DNA from 4 places in the Pseudomonas sp. HP_14 genome. Region 3 is predicted to be linked to each of the others. Evidence: riboswitches for the same ligand, from Rfam matches in the RefSeq annotation. Region 3 holds a riboswitch; each other region holds the start of a gene.
The links. A riboswitch is a leader RNA that binds a small molecule or an ion and turns the genes downstream of it on or off. The one in region 3 is predicted to bind cobalamin.

Region 1 (4,461 bases), on a different contig from region 3:
AATCCGGTGATCTGGTGTTCTTCGCCACAGGCGGTGGTTCTCAGGTCAGCCATGCGGGTATTTACGTTGGCGAGGGTCGCTTCGTCCACGCACCTGCTACCGGCGGCACCGTGAAACTCGACAGCCTCGACAAGCCTTATTGGCAGAAGGCTTATCTGGATGCCAAACGGGTGATTCAACCTTCGAATCTGGCGCGTAATCAGTAATACAGGTCGCAGATCACGTTCTTCCGCTGGTTTCTCATCCCCTGAGTGTCAGCTGGATTTGCACTGACTCGTACATCGTCATCGCGAGCAAGCTCACTCCTACAGTTGGAATTCGATCTTCTGTAGGAGTGAGCTTGCTCGCGATGACGTCAGTGGATTCACCGTAATCTGAAGGCATGCCCCCGATCCAGCGATCCTTGGCGCTAAGGCTTCACACCCGCCTGTTGTGCCTTCGCTCCCGTCACCCGCCAGATCTTGTTGCCGACATCATCCGCCACCAGCAAACCACCCTGATGGTCATTCACCACCCCAACCGGGCGGCCCTGGGCTTTTTCATCGGCGTTGAGGAAGCCGCTCAGGAGGTCGATCGGCGTACCGGCTGGTTTGCCGTCTTTGAACGGCACGAATAGCACCTTGTAGCCACTGTGTGGCTTGCGGTTCCAGGAGCCGTGCTGGCCGATGAACAGCCCTTCATTAAACGGTGCAGGTAAGGTTTTGCCGTCTGCGAAGACCAGACCTAGCGAGGCTGTGTGCGGGCCCACGGCGAAGTCAGGCGCAATCGCCTTGGCCACCAGCTCCGGATTTTGTGGCTTCACGCGTTCGTCCACATGCTGGCCGTAATAGCTATAGGGCCAGCCATAGAAGCCGCCGTCCTGAACCGAGGTCACGTAGTCGGGCACCAGGTCGCTGCCGATTTCGTCACGCTCGTTGACTGCTGTCCACAACTTGCCGGTGGTCGGTTCCCAATCCATCCCATTAGGGTTGCGCAGGCCTGAGGCAAAGATGCGATGGGTCTTGGTGTTCGGATCAACTTCCCAGATGGCGGCACGGCCTTGCTCGGCCTCCATGCCGTTCTCCGCCACATTGCTGTTGGAGCCGACGGTGACGTACAGCTTGCTGCCGTCTTTGCTGGCGATGACGTTTTTGGTCCAGTGGTGATTCAACGTGCCGCCTGGCAAATCGACGACTTTGGTCGGCTGAGCGCTGATCGACGTTTGGCCAGGCTGATAAGGGAAGCTGATCAAGCGGTCGGTATCGGCAACATAAAGTGTGTTGCCGACCAGCGTCATGCCAAAAGGCGAGTTAAGGTTTTCCAGAAACACGGTGCGGGTTTCGGCGACGCCATCGTGATCCTTGTCACGCAGCAAGGTGATGCGATTGGCGCTGGGTACGCCAGCTCCGGCGCGGCCCATGACTTTCTTCATCACCCAGCCACGAATGCCTTTGTCATCGTCGGGCTTGGCGGGCGAGTTTGTTTCAGCAACCAGCACATCGCCATTGGGCAGTACATACAGCCAGCGCGGGTGGTCAAGGTTTTCAGCGAAGGCCGCGACTTGCGTGCCCGGGGCGGCAACCGGTTTGCCACCTTTCGGCCAGCCGACGGCCGGAGCGATGTTGACCGTCGGGATCAGCGTCTTGTTCGGCTCAGGCAGTTTAGGCGATGGGCCGGTGCCATCCGTGACTTGCAGGGTAGAGGACTCACCACAGCCCGCCAGGCCAGCGGCGAGCACGAGCAAGACGGCATAGTGCGGTTTGAGCTTGAACATGGTCGATCTCCGTAACGGGCAGTGGTGCAGTAAGTGGTAGAGGTGCGTAGACGGGTGAGGTTCAACCCCTGTGTTGATTGACGCTCCCACCCCAACGCTCTAACCTGCGCGCTTGTTTCAGGTGCTCGACGTCAGCAGCGTTTCTGCGGGCAGGTCGAGTGAAACAGGGAAGCCGGTGCATTCGCCTTCATGCGACCTATTCCGGCGCTGCCCCCGCAACGGTAAATGAGTGAAAGTTGTGCAATCTGCCACTGTGCTCCGGCATGGGAAGGCGCGCAATCGGGTTCGCCCGCTCATGAGCCCGGAGACCGGCCTGATCCATCCAACAGCATCACGGCGGGCGATGCTCTGCGCATGACCTGTGGTCGTGCTGTCAGTTTTTGCTAAGCCTTCCGTCTGCTTTCGCGTGCCCTCAAGCGGAGAGCTGAGATGAACGAATCCCCTGAACGTGACGAACGCCATCTGGCGCGCATGCTGCGCAAGAAAGCCGTCATGGACGAACGTATTGCCAGCGCCCCTAACGAATGCGGTTTGCTGCTGGTCCTCACCGGTAACGGCAAAGGCAAGAGCAGCTCTGCGTTCGGCATGCTCGCCCGAGCCATGGGCCACGGTATGCAATGTGGCGTGGTGCAGTTCATCAAAGGCAGCAACAGCACGGGCGAAGAATTCTTTTTTCGGCGTTTCCCGGAGCAGGTTCGCTATCACGTCATGGGCGAGGGCTACACTTGGGAAACTCAGGATCGCCAGCGTGATATCGCCGCTGCCGAAGCCGCCTGGGAAGTGTCTCTGGAAATGCTCCGCGATCCGTCCATTGGCCTTGTGGTACTGGACGAACTGAACATTGCCCTCAAACACGGCTACCTGGACATCGAGCGGGTACTCAGCGATCTGCAGGCGCGTCCACCCATGCAGCACGTGATTGTTACCGGGCGCGGCGCCAAACCGGAAATGATCGACATGGCTGACACGGTTTCCGAGATCACCGTGGTCAAGCACGCCTTCCAGGCGGGTATTCGCGCTCAGAAAGGCATCGAGCTGTGAGCAGACTTTCATGAGTGAGCCGCGTCATTGTCCAGCGGTATTGATTGCCGCACCTGCTTCGGGCCAGGGTAAAACCACGGTTACCGCTGCGTTGGCTCGCCTGCATCGCAATCAGGGCCGCAAGGTTCGCGTGTTCAAGTGCGGGCCGGATTTCCTTGATCCCATGATTCTCGAGCGAGCCAGCGGTGCGCCGGTGTATCAGCTCGATTTGTGGATGGTCGGTGCTGATGAAAGCCGTCGTCTGTTGTGGGAAGCCGCGGGCGAAGCTGACCTGATCCTGATTGAAGGCGTGATGGGCTTGTTTGACGGCACACCGTCCAGCGCTGATCTGGCACGTCACTTTGGCGTGCCGGTATTGGGTGTGATTGACGGTACGGCCATGGCTCAGACCTTTGGTGCGCTGGCCTTGGGCCTGGCGCGCTATCAGCCTGATTTGCCGTTCGCCGGTGTATTGGCTAACCGCGTCGGCACTGTGCGTCATGCGCAGTTGCTCGAAGGCAGCCTGACGGAGGGCCTGCGCTGGTACGGCGCGTTGTCCCGTGAAACCGGAATTGAACTGCCCAGCCGTCACCTCGGACTGGTGCAGGCCAGTGAATTGAACGACCTGGATTTGCGCCTCGACGCAGCTGCTCAGGCGTTGGCCAGTACCTGCGAAGTCGCCTTGCCGCCTGCCGTGACGTTCGCTGCACCGGACATCATCCCGGCCCAGCCTTTGCTTGAAGGCGTGCGTATAGCCGTGGCTCACGACGAAGCCTTTGCCTTCACTTATGGCGCGAGCCTGGACTTGCTGCGGGCGATGGGCGCAGAACTGATGTTCTTCTCGCCGATCCGCGACAGCGTTTTACCCGAGGCGGACAGTCTCTATTTGCCGGGTGGTTACCCCGAATTGCATCACGTTGCATTGAGCCAGAACACGCCCATGCTGACTGCAATCCGCGAACACCACCAAGCAGGCAAGCCGCTGCTGGCTGAATGCGGCGGCATGTTGTATCTGCTGGATGCCTTGACCGATGTTGACGGGCTGCGCGTTGAACTGGTCGGTTTACTCGCAGGTGAGGCCGTGATGCAGAAGCGTCTGGCGGCGCTGGCGCTACAAAACGTCGCATTGCCCGAGGGTGAGTTGCGCGGCCACACTTATCACCATTCCTTGACCAGCACCGAGCTGCAACCCATTGCACGGGGCCTGAGCCCTAATGGCGGGCGCGGCGCGGAGGCGGTCTATCGTGAGGGGCGCATGACGGCGTCCTATGTGCATTTCTATTTCCCTTCCAATCCCCAGGCGGTTGCGGCGCTTTTCAAACCATGAGTGATCAAGCGTACAGCGCCGAAGAACGTGCTGCGGTCTATCGTGCCATCGCTGAGCGGCGTGACATGCGGCATTTCAGCGGGGGCAGCGTGGCACCGGAGTTACTGACGCGCCTGCTCGAAGCAGCGCATCAGGCGCCCAGTGTGGGGTTGATGCAGCCGTGGCGCTTCATTCGCATCACCGACCGGGCGTTGCGTGCAAGCATTCAGGCTCAGGTCGAGAGCGAGCGGGTTCGTACCGCCGAGGCGCTGGGCGAGCGTGCCGATGACTTCATGAAACTCAAGGTCGAGGGCATCAACGACTGTGCGGAAGTGCTGGTGGCGGCGCTCATGGACGATCGCGAAAAGCACATCTTTGGTCG
Region 2 (4,461 bases), on a different contig from region 3:
CTGATGCCCTGCGACAATTCCGCCGCGGCAGAGGCAGTGGTCAAATCATCATCCGGGTGCAGAAGCTCCAGAAACGACTTGCCCAGCAACTCATCAGGACTCCAGCCAAGCACCTGAGTCCAGGCTGGATTGACCGCCACGATGTCGCCGCTGAATTCGGCAATCAGCATCAAGTCGGTGGACAACCGCCAGATGCGATCGCGGTCCTGAGTACGGGCTTCGACCCTCTCCTCCAGCGTAGCGTTGAGCGTACGCAGGTCTTCTTCAGCGGCGCGGGTTGCCGTGATGTCTCGGGAAATGCAGAGGATTTTTTCTACGGCCCCCGCCTCATCAAACATCGGCGTAACCTGCACATCCCACCATTTGGGGGTGCCCAGATAGGTGTTGGCAAAACCCTGGAAACGACCGGGGACGCCTGTTCTGGCGGCGACAATGGCAGCCTGAGCGTCGATATGCCCTTGATCCTGCCAGAAGTCCGGCCACGGGCAGCCTTGCACGTCGTTGAAGTTACTGATTTCCATGACGCGCATGCCGCCTTCACTCATGAAGGTAAGCTTGCCATCCAGGTCGATCACCTTGATGCAATCGTTGCTGCTGGCCAGCACCCGGCTATTGAACTCCTCGGTATTGCGCAAAGAAGACTCAATTCGCCGGGCCTCGGTGACATCCTTGAACAGCATCGCAATGCGGTTGTGCTCGGCCCCCTGGACTTTGTAGGCGTAGATTTCATACCAGCGCCCGCCAAGCGCAACCGCAGGCGCGTCAAAGCCAACTGACTCGCCACTCAACACCACGCTCGCATACACCTCAAACCAACGTGCAGGCTGGCCGTCTGCGATGTCCCGCATACTCTGGCCAATCTGCTGTTTGAGTTCTGTCATGTTGTCGAACGCGGCGTTGACCTCGATCAAATGGCAGGCCGTCAGCAGGTTATGGGTGTAGGTGACTTCAAATACGCCAAAGCCGATATCGATGTCACTGAACAGCGCACGATAACGTTCGTCGCTGGACTTCAGTTGCTGACCAAGGCGCACGGAGTGGGTGGTTTCAACCGTATGGCACAGAACACCCAATATGGACTCTTCATGCTCGTCGTACACCGGCGAAAATGAAAAGGTCCACCAGGTCTGCTCTTCAACCCCATAGCGGGCCATGCTGATCGGATGATTTTCATAGCGACTGGATTCGCCGCCAAAGGCCCTCTCTATCATGGGCCGCACCTGCTCCCAGGCGTCTGCCCACAGCGTGGTGATGCTCTGCCCCACGGCAACGTCAAGACGGGGGCCGAGAATGGGCCGATAGGCATCGTTGAAGAAGAAGTGCAGATCCGGCCCCCACACCAGATAAAGGCTTTCCGGGGAACTGAGCATCATGCTCAACGTCGAGCGAATGGGTGCGGGCCAATCTGACATAGGCCCAAGAGAGGTCGCGGACCAATCGAAAGCTCTGATTGCTGCGCCTGTTTCGCCGCCTGGAAGGGAGCGTGAAACCGGGCTGTTTAAAGGGTTCATGGCCATTTACTAATTGCTGGGGCGTCACTGGACGAAGATGATCGGCCGCATCAGCGGAGGAATGTGCTGAGTTTGGAGGGATGGCGAACAAGTGGCAACCACCGCACAGCGATTATCCATGCGTTGCCATGTCGCACACGAATGGACCCTGAGGACATCACAACGTTCTCTACCTCGCGGTGCGGCCGATTGACGTGACCGTTCATCGGTGGTCAGATGCGCGCCAGTTTCAGGTGTCTCATGCCGCCGAGCATGAGGTGAAACGGGAAGCCGGTGCGTCATTTCGATGATCAGTCCGGCGCTGCCCCCGCAACGGTAAGCGAGCGAAGCATTCGACAAACCACTGTGCTCCGGCATGGGAAGGTGAATGTTTCATGACCCTCGCAAGCCCGGAGACCGGCCTGGAACTTCGTTTTGGCAAACCCGCGGTGGGCGGGCGCAGGCCGGTTTCCGTGGGCTTTTGCGCCCGCGATTCCTCATGCGTTATTCCCCCGGGATCCATTCATTCCTCATTGGCTGGAATCGTATGTCCCGCAACTTCCTGTTTCAAACCCTGGCGAGTCAATCGCTGCGCATCACGCTGTTCCCTTGCTTCGCCATTTCGCCTGCGGCCTTTGCCGCTGACGACACTGTGATCGCCCTGCCGTCAATGGCAATCATCGATACCGCAGACAACGGCGAAACCAGTCTGGCCACTGCCCTGCCCGCCGGTTCCCGGTTGAATATCAGCGCGCTTGAAAACCCGGCCAGCCTGAGCAGTCTGGATGAGTCCGCCATCCACAACCGTAATAACCTTACTTTGCAGGACGCCGTCAGCCGCTCGCCCGGCATCACCAGCATCGCTACGCCGGGTGATGGCAACACGGCGCTTTCAGCACGCGGTTTCGCCGGACATTCTTCAGTGATGACATTGTTCGATGGCTCGCGGCTGTATACCGGGGCTGGCACCCAGACCTTCCCGGTCGACCCGTGGATGGTGGAGCGCATCGACGTTATTCGCGGCCCTGCCTCGGTGCTGTATGGCGAAGGCGCAACAGGCGCCGTGATCAATGTGATCCCCAAGAAGCCACTTGAAGGAGATGTTCGCAACACGCTGCGCCTGGGCTATGGGTCCAATGACCGCCAGCAGTCAGGGCTGGACAGCGGCGGCTCGCTGAGCGACACACTGAGCTATCGCCTGACCCTGAACCAGGAGCAAAGCAACGGCTGGGTGGATAACGGCAACTCCAGAAACCTGGCCCTCAGCGCCGCCCTGCGCTGGCAGGCAGCTGACAACCTGAGCTTCACCTTTGCCCATGAGCGTGGCGACAGCGAACCGATGAGCTACTTCGGCACGCCGCTGATCGACGGCCATTATCGCGACAGTCTGCGGAACAAAAATTACAACCTGCAAAACGCCGTGCAGCGCTACAACGATGAGTGGACCCGACTCAATACCGACTGGCAGATAACCGACAACGTCAGCGCCAGCAACCAGCTTTACTACATCAAGAGCCGTCGTCACTGGCGCAACGCCGAGACCTATAGCTGGAGTAACGCGCAAGGCCAGCTTTTGCGCGGAGACTATCTGGAGATCAAACACGATCAGGAGCAGATTGGCGATCGCCAGAGCTTCACCTTCGATCATTCACTGTTCGGGCTGGACAGCAGAACGGTGGTCGGCGCCGAGTACAACAAAATCCGCTTTGGCGTCGATAACAACTCGCCGTATACCGATGTCGGTGGAGACTACGTCGATCCATGGAACCCGGCCAACGGCTACTTTGAAAGTCAGTCGCCCACCCAACCTCTGAGCGACAGTACGACACGTACCTTCGCACTGTTTGCAGAGAACCGGCTGCAGCTGTCCGAGCGCTGGTCGCTGGTGACCGGTATACGGCGCGATCAAAATCATCTCGACCGTAACGACTTGCGCGCCAATACGCGCAGCGATCGGAGCCTCACCGGCGGCAATTGGCGCGCCGGACTGGTTTTCGCGGTGACAGATCAGCTGTCGTTGTATGGCCAGTATTCGACCAGCGAAGACGGGGTCAACAATCTGATCAGCCTTAATCCGACCCAGCAGCAAATGGACCTGACTGAAGCCAGACAGACCGAGTTCGGTCTCAAGCAGCAATTCTGGGAAGGCCACGGGGAGTGGACGCTGGCGGCTTACCACATCGTAAAAAAGAAAATGCTCACCACTGACCCGGTGACGCGTTTGGCGCAGCAGGTCGGCCAGCAATCCTCGGACGGCCTGGAGGCCTCGCTGGAACTGGCGTTAAGCCAAGGCTGGCGTGTATCAGCCAATGCCTCGGTAGTGCGTGCCGAATATGACGAATTCAATGAAACCGCTGGCGGCCAACTGGTGTCCCGGGCAGGCAACCGTCCCACCGACGTGCCTCGTCGCAGCGCCAATCTGTGGTTGAGCAAGGCGCTGACTCAAGACCTGGATGCAGGCATGGGCCTGCGCTATGTCGACGCCCGCTATGCCGATACGGCCAATACCACCAAAGTACCTGGCTACAGCGTAGTGGACGCAAACCTGGGCTGGAATGTGGTGCCGGATGTGCGTCTGGGCCTGCAGTTGAATAACCTGCTGGATCGGCGTTATGCAGCAGCACAGTACAACAGCGGCCAACAATGGCTGATGGGCCAGCCACGGTCGTTTTTCGTGACCGCGGATTACAGCTTCTGAGTAACGGGCCAATACACTGACCGCGCTGGCACGATTCGCGTGCCAGTTCTCAGTGCAAGCCCTGTGACACAAGGCTGCCGTATACTGACGGGCCGCACCCGCACTTAAGGAATGAATGCCAATGCGCGCCCCGTCTTCTGCCATCGTCCTCGAACGCTTTACTGAAGCGCACGCCGAGGGCGTTGCAGCGCTGTACAACGTCCCAGCAGTCGCCAGGCAAGTCCTGCAGATGCCTTTTCAGTCCGCTGACATCTGGCGCAAGCGACTGGACAG
Region 3 (4,461 bases):
GGCCAACTGACGATCAAGGCACCAAACGCAAAAGTGCCGACGGTCAGTGCGGACAGTCCGATCAATGACCGTATCAACTATTACCTGCAAACCGAGATCAACCCGGGGCTGGCCAGCCACGGCGGTCAGGTCACCCTGATCGATGTGGTTGAAGAGCAGGAACAACATATTGCTGTGTTGCAGTTTGGCGGTGGTTGCCAGGGTTGCGGTCAGGCTGACGTGACGCTGAAAGAAGGCATCGAGCGCACCCTGCTTGAGCGCATTCCCGAGCTGAATGGCGTACGTGATGTGACTGACCACACGCAGAAAGAAAACGCTTACTACTAAGCTGTTTGCTGTGCCGTGTTAAAAAACCCCGACGTGTTCGGGGTTTTTTGTGTGATCTGGATACCTGAGCATCCCGCGCTTATAAGCTGGAATGCTAATACTCTGTGGGAGCCGGGCTTGCCCGCGATGAGGTTGATTAACTTTAGGGGCAAGCCCGGCTCCCACACTAATTGTGCTTACCGCGCGCCCTCTTACTTCCTGAACAAATGCGCATGCCCCGCGCGGTACAGGGATGACTCGCTGAATGCATCACTGGATAACACACGGCCGACCAGGATCAGTGCTGTCCGGCGAAATCCCTTCTCCGCAACTTTAGCTTCGATATCCGCCAGAGTGCCTGTGACCCAGTCCTGATCGGGCCAACTGGCGCGATGAACCACGGCAGTCGGGCAGTCCGGACCGTAATGCGGCGTCAGTTCGGCGACGATTTTTGGTAGATTATTAACGCCCAGATGAATCGCCATGGTCGCCTGGTGACGCGCCAAGTCGGCCAGGGCTTCACCTTCCGGCATCGACGTCTTGTCCGCATAACGGGTCAGGATCACCGTTTGGGATATATCCGGTAGGGTCAGTTCGGACTCCAGCAGCGCAGCGCAAGCCGCGGTGGCTGTCACGCCCGGGATGATCTCGAATGGAATGCCCAGCTCGCGCAAGTGGCGGATCTGCTCACCGATGGCGCCATAAAGGCTCGGATCACCAGAATGTACGCGAGCCACATCCTGGCCTTGTTCATGAGCAGATTTCATCAAGGCGATGATTTGTTCCAGGTGTAACTCGGCACTGTTACTCACCTGAACGGCCTGATGGCCTTCCAGAACGGCGGCAGGCACCAGTGAGCCTGCGTAGATGATCACCGGGCAGCTGCGGATCAGTCGCTGGCCTTTGACTGTGATCAGCTCAGGATCGCCGGGGCCTGCGCCGATGAAAAAGACCGTCATGGAGACTCCAGGTCAAAGGGTGGAAAATGTGGATTATCCGCTAACCTGTTGGGCAATGGCCAAGGCAAAAGTGGCTTGCGAGGTTTTCTGGCGAGTGATGAGCAATTCGGCCGGACCCGATTGGCTCGCCGATGCCAAGGCGGCACTTTCTGCTACTCCATAACAACCGGTGTGCTCGAAAGCGATCTGTGATCGATGACTGAGCTGCGACTCATGGACGCTCAGTTGAGTGGCCGAGAAGAAGTGCAGAGGCAGATCAAGCTGCTTCGCCACCTCCAACAGGCCGGGTTCGCGGCTCTTCAGGTCAATGGAGGCGAGGGCGCTGATGGCTTCGATGCGCAGGTTCTGACGGTCAAGGCTGCGTTCGATCAGTTCCAGCAATGCGCCTGTAGAACAGCCGCGCTGGCAACCAAGGCCGACCACCAGGGTCGGCCTTATCTGATCAGACGGCCTGATCAAGAGCGGAATTGTTGCGACGGAACAGCCAGGTGCTGATCAGGCCCAGCGCCACCCAGAACAGCGCATTGGTCAGCAGCGAGGCAATCACGAATTGCGATTCCAGCGCCTCTGGAGCAAGGCTCTCGTGGACTTCGGGCTGCGGTGCGCCAATCACGTGAGGCACGACCAGAATCGCTACGCCCAAGGCTTTCAGCAGCCAACTGCGGGAAAAGACGATCAACGCCAGGGCGACAGCAGTGGAGGCCGCCGTGCCAATCCACCATAGTTGCCGCTGGTTAAGGTCCGCCGCGGCAGTACCCGGCAGCTCGGGTGGCAGGCCCAATGTCGGGGCGAGGGTAAACACCGCAAAGCCCGCGAGCCCCCAAAACACGCCTTGGGACGTCTTGCCCGGTGCCTTCAAGGTGTACAGGGCGGCCAGCATCAAAGCGAAACCTACCGCAACCACCAGATTGCCGCCGGTGGTAGAAACAATTCGCTGCCAGCCATCTTCCGGCGACCAGGCTTCTTCGTCATGACTATGTCCGGCCGGTGCGGCCTCACCGTGGGCATGTTCATGAACCTGCTCGGCTGGCGCGTTCTCGTAGGTTTCGGCCTGCAGAATCAACGGAGTGATCCAGAAGCTTTGCAGCAGGGTCAGCAGCAGGGCGGCGAGCAAGCCGGTGAATCCTGCCGTTTGAGCAATTCGCTTGAACATGGCGTCAGGTCTCAGTGGCAGGGGAAGGCAGCGCTGTGGCGAGTGTCGTGAGCGGCGTTGTGTACCGCTTCGATGTGCGAGAAGCCTGCGAAGTAAACCAGGCAGGCCCCGAGGATTGCTGCGCTGATCGCGGCGGTCAGGCGTTGGCTCTGGGTGGCTGTGCTGCTGGCGGATTGGCTGGTTGTACTGATCGACATGGCGCTTCCCTCTTGTATGTCGGCAAGCAGGCATGCGCAGCAAAATCCCGCTGACGATCGCCAGGGGAGTGCAACTGCGCCCGCCCACCGCGGGTTCGTTATTGATTTCATGTCGGGCCGGTCTCCGGGCTTGCAAGGGGCTGTACGGCTATGCGCCGCTCAACCTGCAAGAATCGCCTTCCCATGCCGTTACTTGCACAGTGGATCTGATTCTTCACTTGCTTACCGTTGCGGGGGCAGCGCCGGACTTGCACAAGCCCTAAGGCTTGAACGCACCGGTTTCCCGTTTCACCCCGTGAGGGGCACCCGTAACAAGGCGTGTAGGAGAGCATGCGCCAGCGTGGAACGTCAATCAGTTGATTGACCTGCCCGCGGTCACTGCGTAGCCTTGCGGGTTCGAGGTTCTCCCGCTGGATCCGGCATGGGTTCGACAGGGAGCTAAGACGGGAACGCGGTCGATGCCGCGGCTGCCCCCGCAACTGTAAGCGGTCATGATTTACTGCAGAGCCATTGCATAGCCACTGCTTCACGCGGGAAGGCGCAATGACTGCCCGGATATCTTCGGGGTGCGCCGCAAGCCAGGAGACCTGCCTCGATTCGGGCCTTGAGCCCGACGAATTCTCACTACAACCGGGCGGGGTGATCCGGTGGCGAATCGTATCTCTGTGGTTACATACTTGTGACCACACAGGGTTTTCGTCCTGTTTGCCCGCCGTATTGCCAAAGGGCATCCGATGAAAACACTGGCCAAACTTCCCGTCACTATCGTTACCGGCTTTCTTGGCTCGGGTAAAACCACCTTGCTGCGCCACATGCTCGATAACGCCGAAGGGCGACGCATTGCCGTGATCGTCAATGAATTCGGCGAGCTGGGCATCGACGGCGAAATCCTCAAGCAGTGCACCATTGGCTGTACCGAAGAAGAAGCGACCGGCCGTGTCTATGAGCTGGCCAATGGTTGCTTGTGCTGCACCGTTCAGGAGGAGTTTTTCCCGGTGATGCGCGAACTGGTTGCGCGCCGCGGCGATCTGGACCACATCCTTATCGAAACATCCGGCCTGGCTCTGCCAAAACCGCTCGTACAAGCTTTCCAGTGGCCCGAAATCCGTAATGCCTGCACGGTCGATGCGGTCATCACCGTGGTAGACAGCCCGGCAGTACTGGCAGGCACCTTCGCCGCATTCCCTGATCAGGTAGACGCTCAGCGCAAGCTGGACCCGAACCTCGATCACGAGTCGCCGTTGCACGAACTGTTCGCTGATCAACTGGCCAGCGCCGATCTGGTAATCCTCAACAAAGCTGACATGATCGACGCCGCAGGTCTGGCATCGGTGCGTGCAGAGGTGTCTGAAGAACTACCGCCAGCGGTCAAGGTGATCGAAGCGAGCAGCGGTCGTCTGCCGATCAATGTCCTGTTGGGGCTGGGGGCCGAATCGGAGCAGCACATCGATGGTCGCAAGACCCATCACGATCACCACGAGGGCGATGATCATGATGACCACGATCACGACGCGTTCGATTCCATCTCGATCAAGTTGCCTCAAGCTGATGAAAGCCTGTTGCTCGACGCGCTGACCCAACTAGTCGTGCAACACGGGATTCTGCGCGTCAAGGGGTTCGCGGCGATTCCGGGCAAGCCGATGCGCTTGTTGATTCAGGGCGTCGGTACGCGTTTCGACAAGCACTTTGACCGTGCCTGGGGCGCAGAGGAAGAACGCGCGACCCAATTGGTCCTGATTGGTCAGAAGCTTGATGCTGCCGCACTCGAAGCTCAACTGCGCACTGCGCTCGCGGGTTGATGCATGCACCTGCTGAGAACCCAGCCCGGTGGTTTTGTACCGGATGA
Region 4 (4,461 bases), on a different contig from region 3:
GCTCCCACATTTGAATGGCGTAAGACTTCAGGCCATTACCCCTTCAGCATCGGATACAACGAAACCACCAGCAGTACTGCCATTACCCCGTTAAACAACCGCAACCAGAACGGATCACGCAGCGCGTTACGCAGCAGGCTGCCAAACCCTGCCCAGACACCGACGCTTGGCAGGTTGATCAGCGCAAATACCGCCGAGATGATCACAACATTGGTGAAGTACCCCTGCAACGGTGTGTAGGTACTGATCGCGCCCACAGCCATGACCCAAGCCTTGGGATTAACCCACTGAAACAGGGCAGCCTGCATGAAGGTCTGTGGTTTGCTCTCTGCGCCCGAAGCATCCGAGGCCGGACCTGAAGTGGCGATCTTCCACGCCAGATACAACAAATAGGCAGCGCCGACGTAACGCAGGATGGTGTACAGCAGCGGATAAGTCTGAAAAGCAGCGCCCAGTCCAAGACCGACCGCCAGTACCAGGCTGAAAAACCCGCAACTGATCCCCAACATATGCGGCACAGTCCGGCTGAATCCGAAATTCACCCCCGAGGCCAGCAGCATCATGTTGTTAGGACCGGGCGTGATGGACGTGACAAAGGCGAACAACGCAAAAGCGAGCAGCAGGTCAAGGGAGAACGGCATGGAGCGATCCAGACATCTAAAGGGCAGGCCTTCACCCTATCGAATCGGCAACCAGAAACACACGAACAGTCAGACGAAAATACAACCGGTACAGTTTTGAACGAAAACAGTTTCGTCCATCACTGTACTTAAACCATCAACCTTGGCGATCCTGACTAGCCTGTACGTTCTCAGCGCTGATCTCGCCGCGATTATCGAAGTCGCGCACGGCTTGCATTTGCGGCTCGGCCAACAGTTTTGCTTTGGCGACCTGATACTCATCAAAGGAAAGACCACGGCGATTCAAATCTTCCAGGGCCAACTGATGAGTTTCCTCGGCAGTGTAAGGACGCAGTTCAACGGCGTGGTGAGTGGAGCAACCGGAGACAACTGCAACGGTCAACAACAGGGCAAAAGCGTAAATGCGGTTCATGAGAGCCTCCGGGATCGGGTTCATTTCGGGAATGAACAAAGGTTACGCCCGGCGGCGTTTACGCAGAAATCACTGCTCTTGATAGTCGGTATTGGGTGGGGAGAATCGTTGGAAATCCATTGCCTGCTGAACCGATATCGCGAGCAAGCTCGGCTCCTACAGGTTTAGCGCGATCCTGTAGGAGCCGAGCTTGCTCGCGATGAAGGCTGTGCGGCTAGCCCATCAAGCCCGCCACTTACCCCAATACTCCAGCGACGTCCGCCACAGGCAGATGCCGATGAAGTAAGCCGACATCGTGAACCACACCCCCATCACCACAGGCCCGTTGTGCGGATGATTGATGATCAGCAAGGCGCTGGTGATCAGCCATACGGTGGTCACCAGGATATTCAACGGCATGAAACGACGCACCCGGAAAGGATGCAGGAACTTCATGCGCGTCACGGTCAGCAATGCCAGACCGATAATCGTCAGGAAGGTCACCCACGGGGTCGGCTGAATGATGTACAGGCACAATGCGACCACATTCCACGCTGCCGGGAAGCCCTGAAAGTAATTGTCCTTGCTCTTCATCTCCAGATTGCAGAAACAGAAAAGCGATGAAATCAGAATGATCGCCGTGCTCAGCAGCAGCGTATAAGGCGGCAGCGGGATATAGCTGTAAATGAACAGCGCCGGGATAAACACGTAAGTGAGGTAATCAATCACCAGGTCCAGCACCGAACCGTCAAAACCCGGTAGCACCGACTGCACATTGAATTTGCGCGCCAGCGAGCCATCCACGCCGTCCACTGCCAGCGCCAGCCCCAGCCACAACAGGCAGGCCTTGGCCTGATTATCGAACAGGGCAATGGTCGCAAGGAATGCGATGACCACGCCGGTGGCGGTAAAACCGTGGGCACCCCAGGCTTTCAGCCAGGCCACTCGTTGAGTCGATATCACAGGAAAATGTCTCCAGAAGATGTAGCGGACCAGTGTAGGCGTGGCCAAGGGCTGTTTCTGTCTTTTATTACCAGCCGTGACAAACCGGGAACAGCGTATAGATTGCACTATCGACCGGCCATCAGGCGAGAAGGTTCACCCGTGCGCGGTGATTACTCCCGACCCGTTGCCGTTTGCATCATGCGCTGCCCCGCCCAAACGTACGATAAAAAAATATCCGAGGGCGACCGGCGCAGTAAAAATCCCCACTCTTTTGAGCATATCCATTACCATGCCGCCCGTCGGTTTCCAAACGGGATTAATAGGGAATCCGTGATGCCCCCGAGGCATCAACCGGAACTGCCCCCGCAACTGTAGGTGCTGAGCCCTGCTCCATCAATGCCACTGGGTCATCACCCGGGAAGGCCGGAGCGCGGCGATGAAGCGCCAGTCAGGAGACCTGCCGACATCAGGGCGTCACTGCATCGAATGCATGTGGCTCCTGGCAACTGACCCACCGGCGGGGTGTCCGGGGAGTACATCCGTCAGAACGGTGGCAGCGCCGTGACTGATCAACCCCTGCCGAACCATCAACAGCAGCGGTCGTGATGTGTATCCAGCCAGAACACCATCGTGCGGATAACCGTTCGAATGGAGATCGTTTTTCATGTCTTTACCTCGTTTTGCTGTAGTGCTCGCTGGCCTGGGTTTCTCTGCGCTGAGCCTGGCTGCCAGCCCCGCCCTCAGTACCCACTACCCGCTTACCCTCGACAACTGCGGCGTGCCGCTGACCTTCGCCAAGGCTCCCGGCAAAGCCGTGACCATTGGCCAGTCTGCGACCGAGATCCTCTACTCCCTTGGACTGGCCGACAAAGTGGTCGGGACCTCGCTGTGGTTCAACAATGTGCTGCCACAGTTCGAACAACAGAACGCAAAAATCCCGCGTCTGGCCGATAACGATCCAAGCTTCGAAGCCGTGATCAACAAGCGCCCTGAACTGGTTGCCGTCCAGTTTGAATGGATGGTCGGTCCACAGGGCGTGGTCGGTACTCGCCAGCAGTTCAGCGAAATGAAAATCCCGACCTACCTCATGCCATCAGACTGCGAAGGCAAGGACAACCTGGTCGGTGCCGATGGCACGCGTCTGCGCCCATTCTCGATCGACAGCCTGTACAAGACCGTCGACCAACTGGCACAGATCTTTGATGTCCAGGCTCGTGGCAACGAATTGAACACCGAACTGCAAGCACGTCTTGCCAAGGCTCAGGCCAGCGTCAAAGGCAAACACCTGAAAGACGCCTCGGCCGTCTTCTGGTTCTCCAGCGCAGACCTGAACGTCGATCCTTATGTCGCCGGACGCAAAGGCATCCCGGCATTCATGATGGACACCCTGGGCCTACGCAACATCGTGCAGTCCGATGAAGAATGGCCAACTGTAGGATGGGAAACCATCGCCAAGGCCAACCCGACCATTCTGGTTCTGGCACGGATGGACCGTCGCCGCTTCCCGGCTGATGACTTCCAGAAAAAACTGGAATTCCTCAAGTCCGACCCGGTCACTCGAAACATGGACGCCGTGAAGCACAACCGCATCGTGATTCTTGATGCCCAGGCCATGGAAGCGACCATTCGCACCTTCAACGGTATCGATGAACTGGCAGGCGCCATCGACAAGTTTGACCTGCACCCATGACAGCGCAGTTCGCCAGTCGCCTGTTACGCAAGATCTGCCTGCACGGCGCCTGGGTGCTCGTGGTGTTGATAGCGGCGATCATTGCCGGTATTGCCATTGGTGAAACACCGATCAGCCTGTCGCTGGTGTTTCAGGTACTGGCCAACAAACTGTGGGGCGCCGGTTTCGTACTGGACCCGATCGACGAAGGCATCGTCTGGAATTACCGGCTGACCCGCGCCCTGGTTGCCGCAGCGTGCGGTGCCGGGCTGGCGATCTCGGGTGTGGTCCTGCAGTCACTGTTGCGCAACCCGCTGGCCGATCCTTACCTGTTGGGCATTTCCGCAGGGGCCTCGACCGGCGCGGTGCTGGTGGCAATCATCGGTATCGGCGCAGGTGCCATTTCCTTGTCGGCGGGCGCATTTGTAGGCGCCATGGCGGCTTTTGCGCTGGTCGCCCTGCTCGCTCGCAGCACCGGCGCAGTCAGTGGCAGCGGGCAGATCATCCTGGCAGGCATCGCCGGTTCACAACTGTTCAACGCCCTGACCTCTTTTCTGATTACCAAGTCGGCCAACTCCGAGCAGGCGCGGGGCATCATGTTCTGGCTGCTGGGCAACCTCAGCGGTGTGCGCTGGCAATCGGTCACTCTGGCAGTGCCGGTGGTGTTGATCGGCCTGGCGGTCTGCCTGTGGCACCGTCGCTCGCTGGACGCCTTCATGTTCGGCAGTGACTCTGCGGCTGCGTTGGGCATCCCGGTGCGTCGGGTCCAGGTGATATTGATTGCCACCGTGGCACTGGTGACAGCAGTGATGGTG

Region 1: linked by a shared signal. The riboswitch ahead of cobO (cob(I)yrinic acid a,c-diamide adenosyltransferase) and the one ahead of ACYASS_RS12340 (CbtB domain-containing protein) in region 3 are both predicted to bind cobalamin.
Region 2: linked by a shared signal. The riboswitch ahead of ACYASS_RS22275 (TonB-dependent receptor) and the one ahead of ACYASS_RS12340 (CbtB domain-containing protein) in region 3 are both predicted to bind cobalamin.
Region 4: linked by a shared signal. The riboswitch ahead of ACYASS_RS07610 (ABC transporter substrate-binding protein) and the one ahead of ACYASS_RS12340 (CbtB domain-containing protein) in region 3 are both predicted to bind cobalamin.

Annotation. Positions count from the first base shown of each region.
Region 1 is NZ_JBTOQI010000009.1:39,279-43,739, reverse strand. It holds gene ACYASS_RS08500 (C40 family peptidase) at 1-206, shown strand, start outside; gene ACYASS_RS08495 (PQQ-dependent sugar dehydrogenase) at 410-1,753, opposite strand; cobalamin riboswitch at 1,856-2,084, shown strand; gene cobO (cob(I)yrinic acid a,c-diamide adenosyltransferase) at 2,183-2,794, shown strand; gene ACYASS_RS08485 (cobyrinate a,c-diamide synthase) at 2,805-4,100, shown strand; gene bluB (5,6-dimethylbenzimidazole synthase) at 4,097-4,461, shown strand, end outside.
Region 2 is NZ_JBTOQI010000043.1:102,602-107,062, reverse strand. It holds gene ACYASS_RS22280 (PAS domain-containing protein) at 1-1,373, opposite strand, end outside; cobalamin riboswitch at 1,726-1,930, shown strand; gene ACYASS_RS22275 (TonB-dependent receptor) at 2,038-4,188, shown strand; gene ACYASS_RS22270 (GNAT family N-acetyltransferase) at 4,310-4,461, shown strand, end outside.
Region 3 is NZ_JBTOQI010000014.1:25,871-30,331, forward strand. It holds gene nfuA (Fe-S biogenesis protein NfuA) at 1-327, shown strand, start outside; gene cobM (precorrin-4 C(11)-methyltransferase) at 519-1,265, opposite strand; gene ACYASS_RS12330 (cobalamin biosynthesis protein) at 1,299-1,733, opposite strand; gene ACYASS_RS12335 (CbtA family protein) at 1,708-2,418, opposite strand; gene ACYASS_RS12340 (CbtB domain-containing protein) at 2,430-2,615, opposite strand; cobalamin riboswitch at 2,714-2,940, opposite strand; cobalamin riboswitch at 2,998-3,224, shown strand; gene cobW (cobalamin biosynthesis protein CobW) at 3,350-4,414, shown strand; gene cobN (cobaltochelatase subunit CobN) at 4,418-4,461, shown strand, end outside.
Region 4 is NZ_JBTOQI010000008.1:74-4,534, forward strand. It holds gene ACYASS_RS07590 (LysE family translocator) at 36-641, opposite strand; gene ACYASS_RS07595 (hypothetical protein) at 778-1,053, opposite strand; gene pcsA (phosphatidylcholine synthase) at 1,276-1,995, opposite strand; cobalamin riboswitch at 2,261-2,456, shown strand; gene ACYASS_RS07605 (hypothetical protein) at 2,452-2,643, opposite strand; gene ACYASS_RS07610 (ABC transporter substrate-binding protein) at 2,642-3,667, shown strand; gene ACYASS_RS07615 (FecCD family ABC transporter permease) at 3,664-4,461, shown strand, end outside.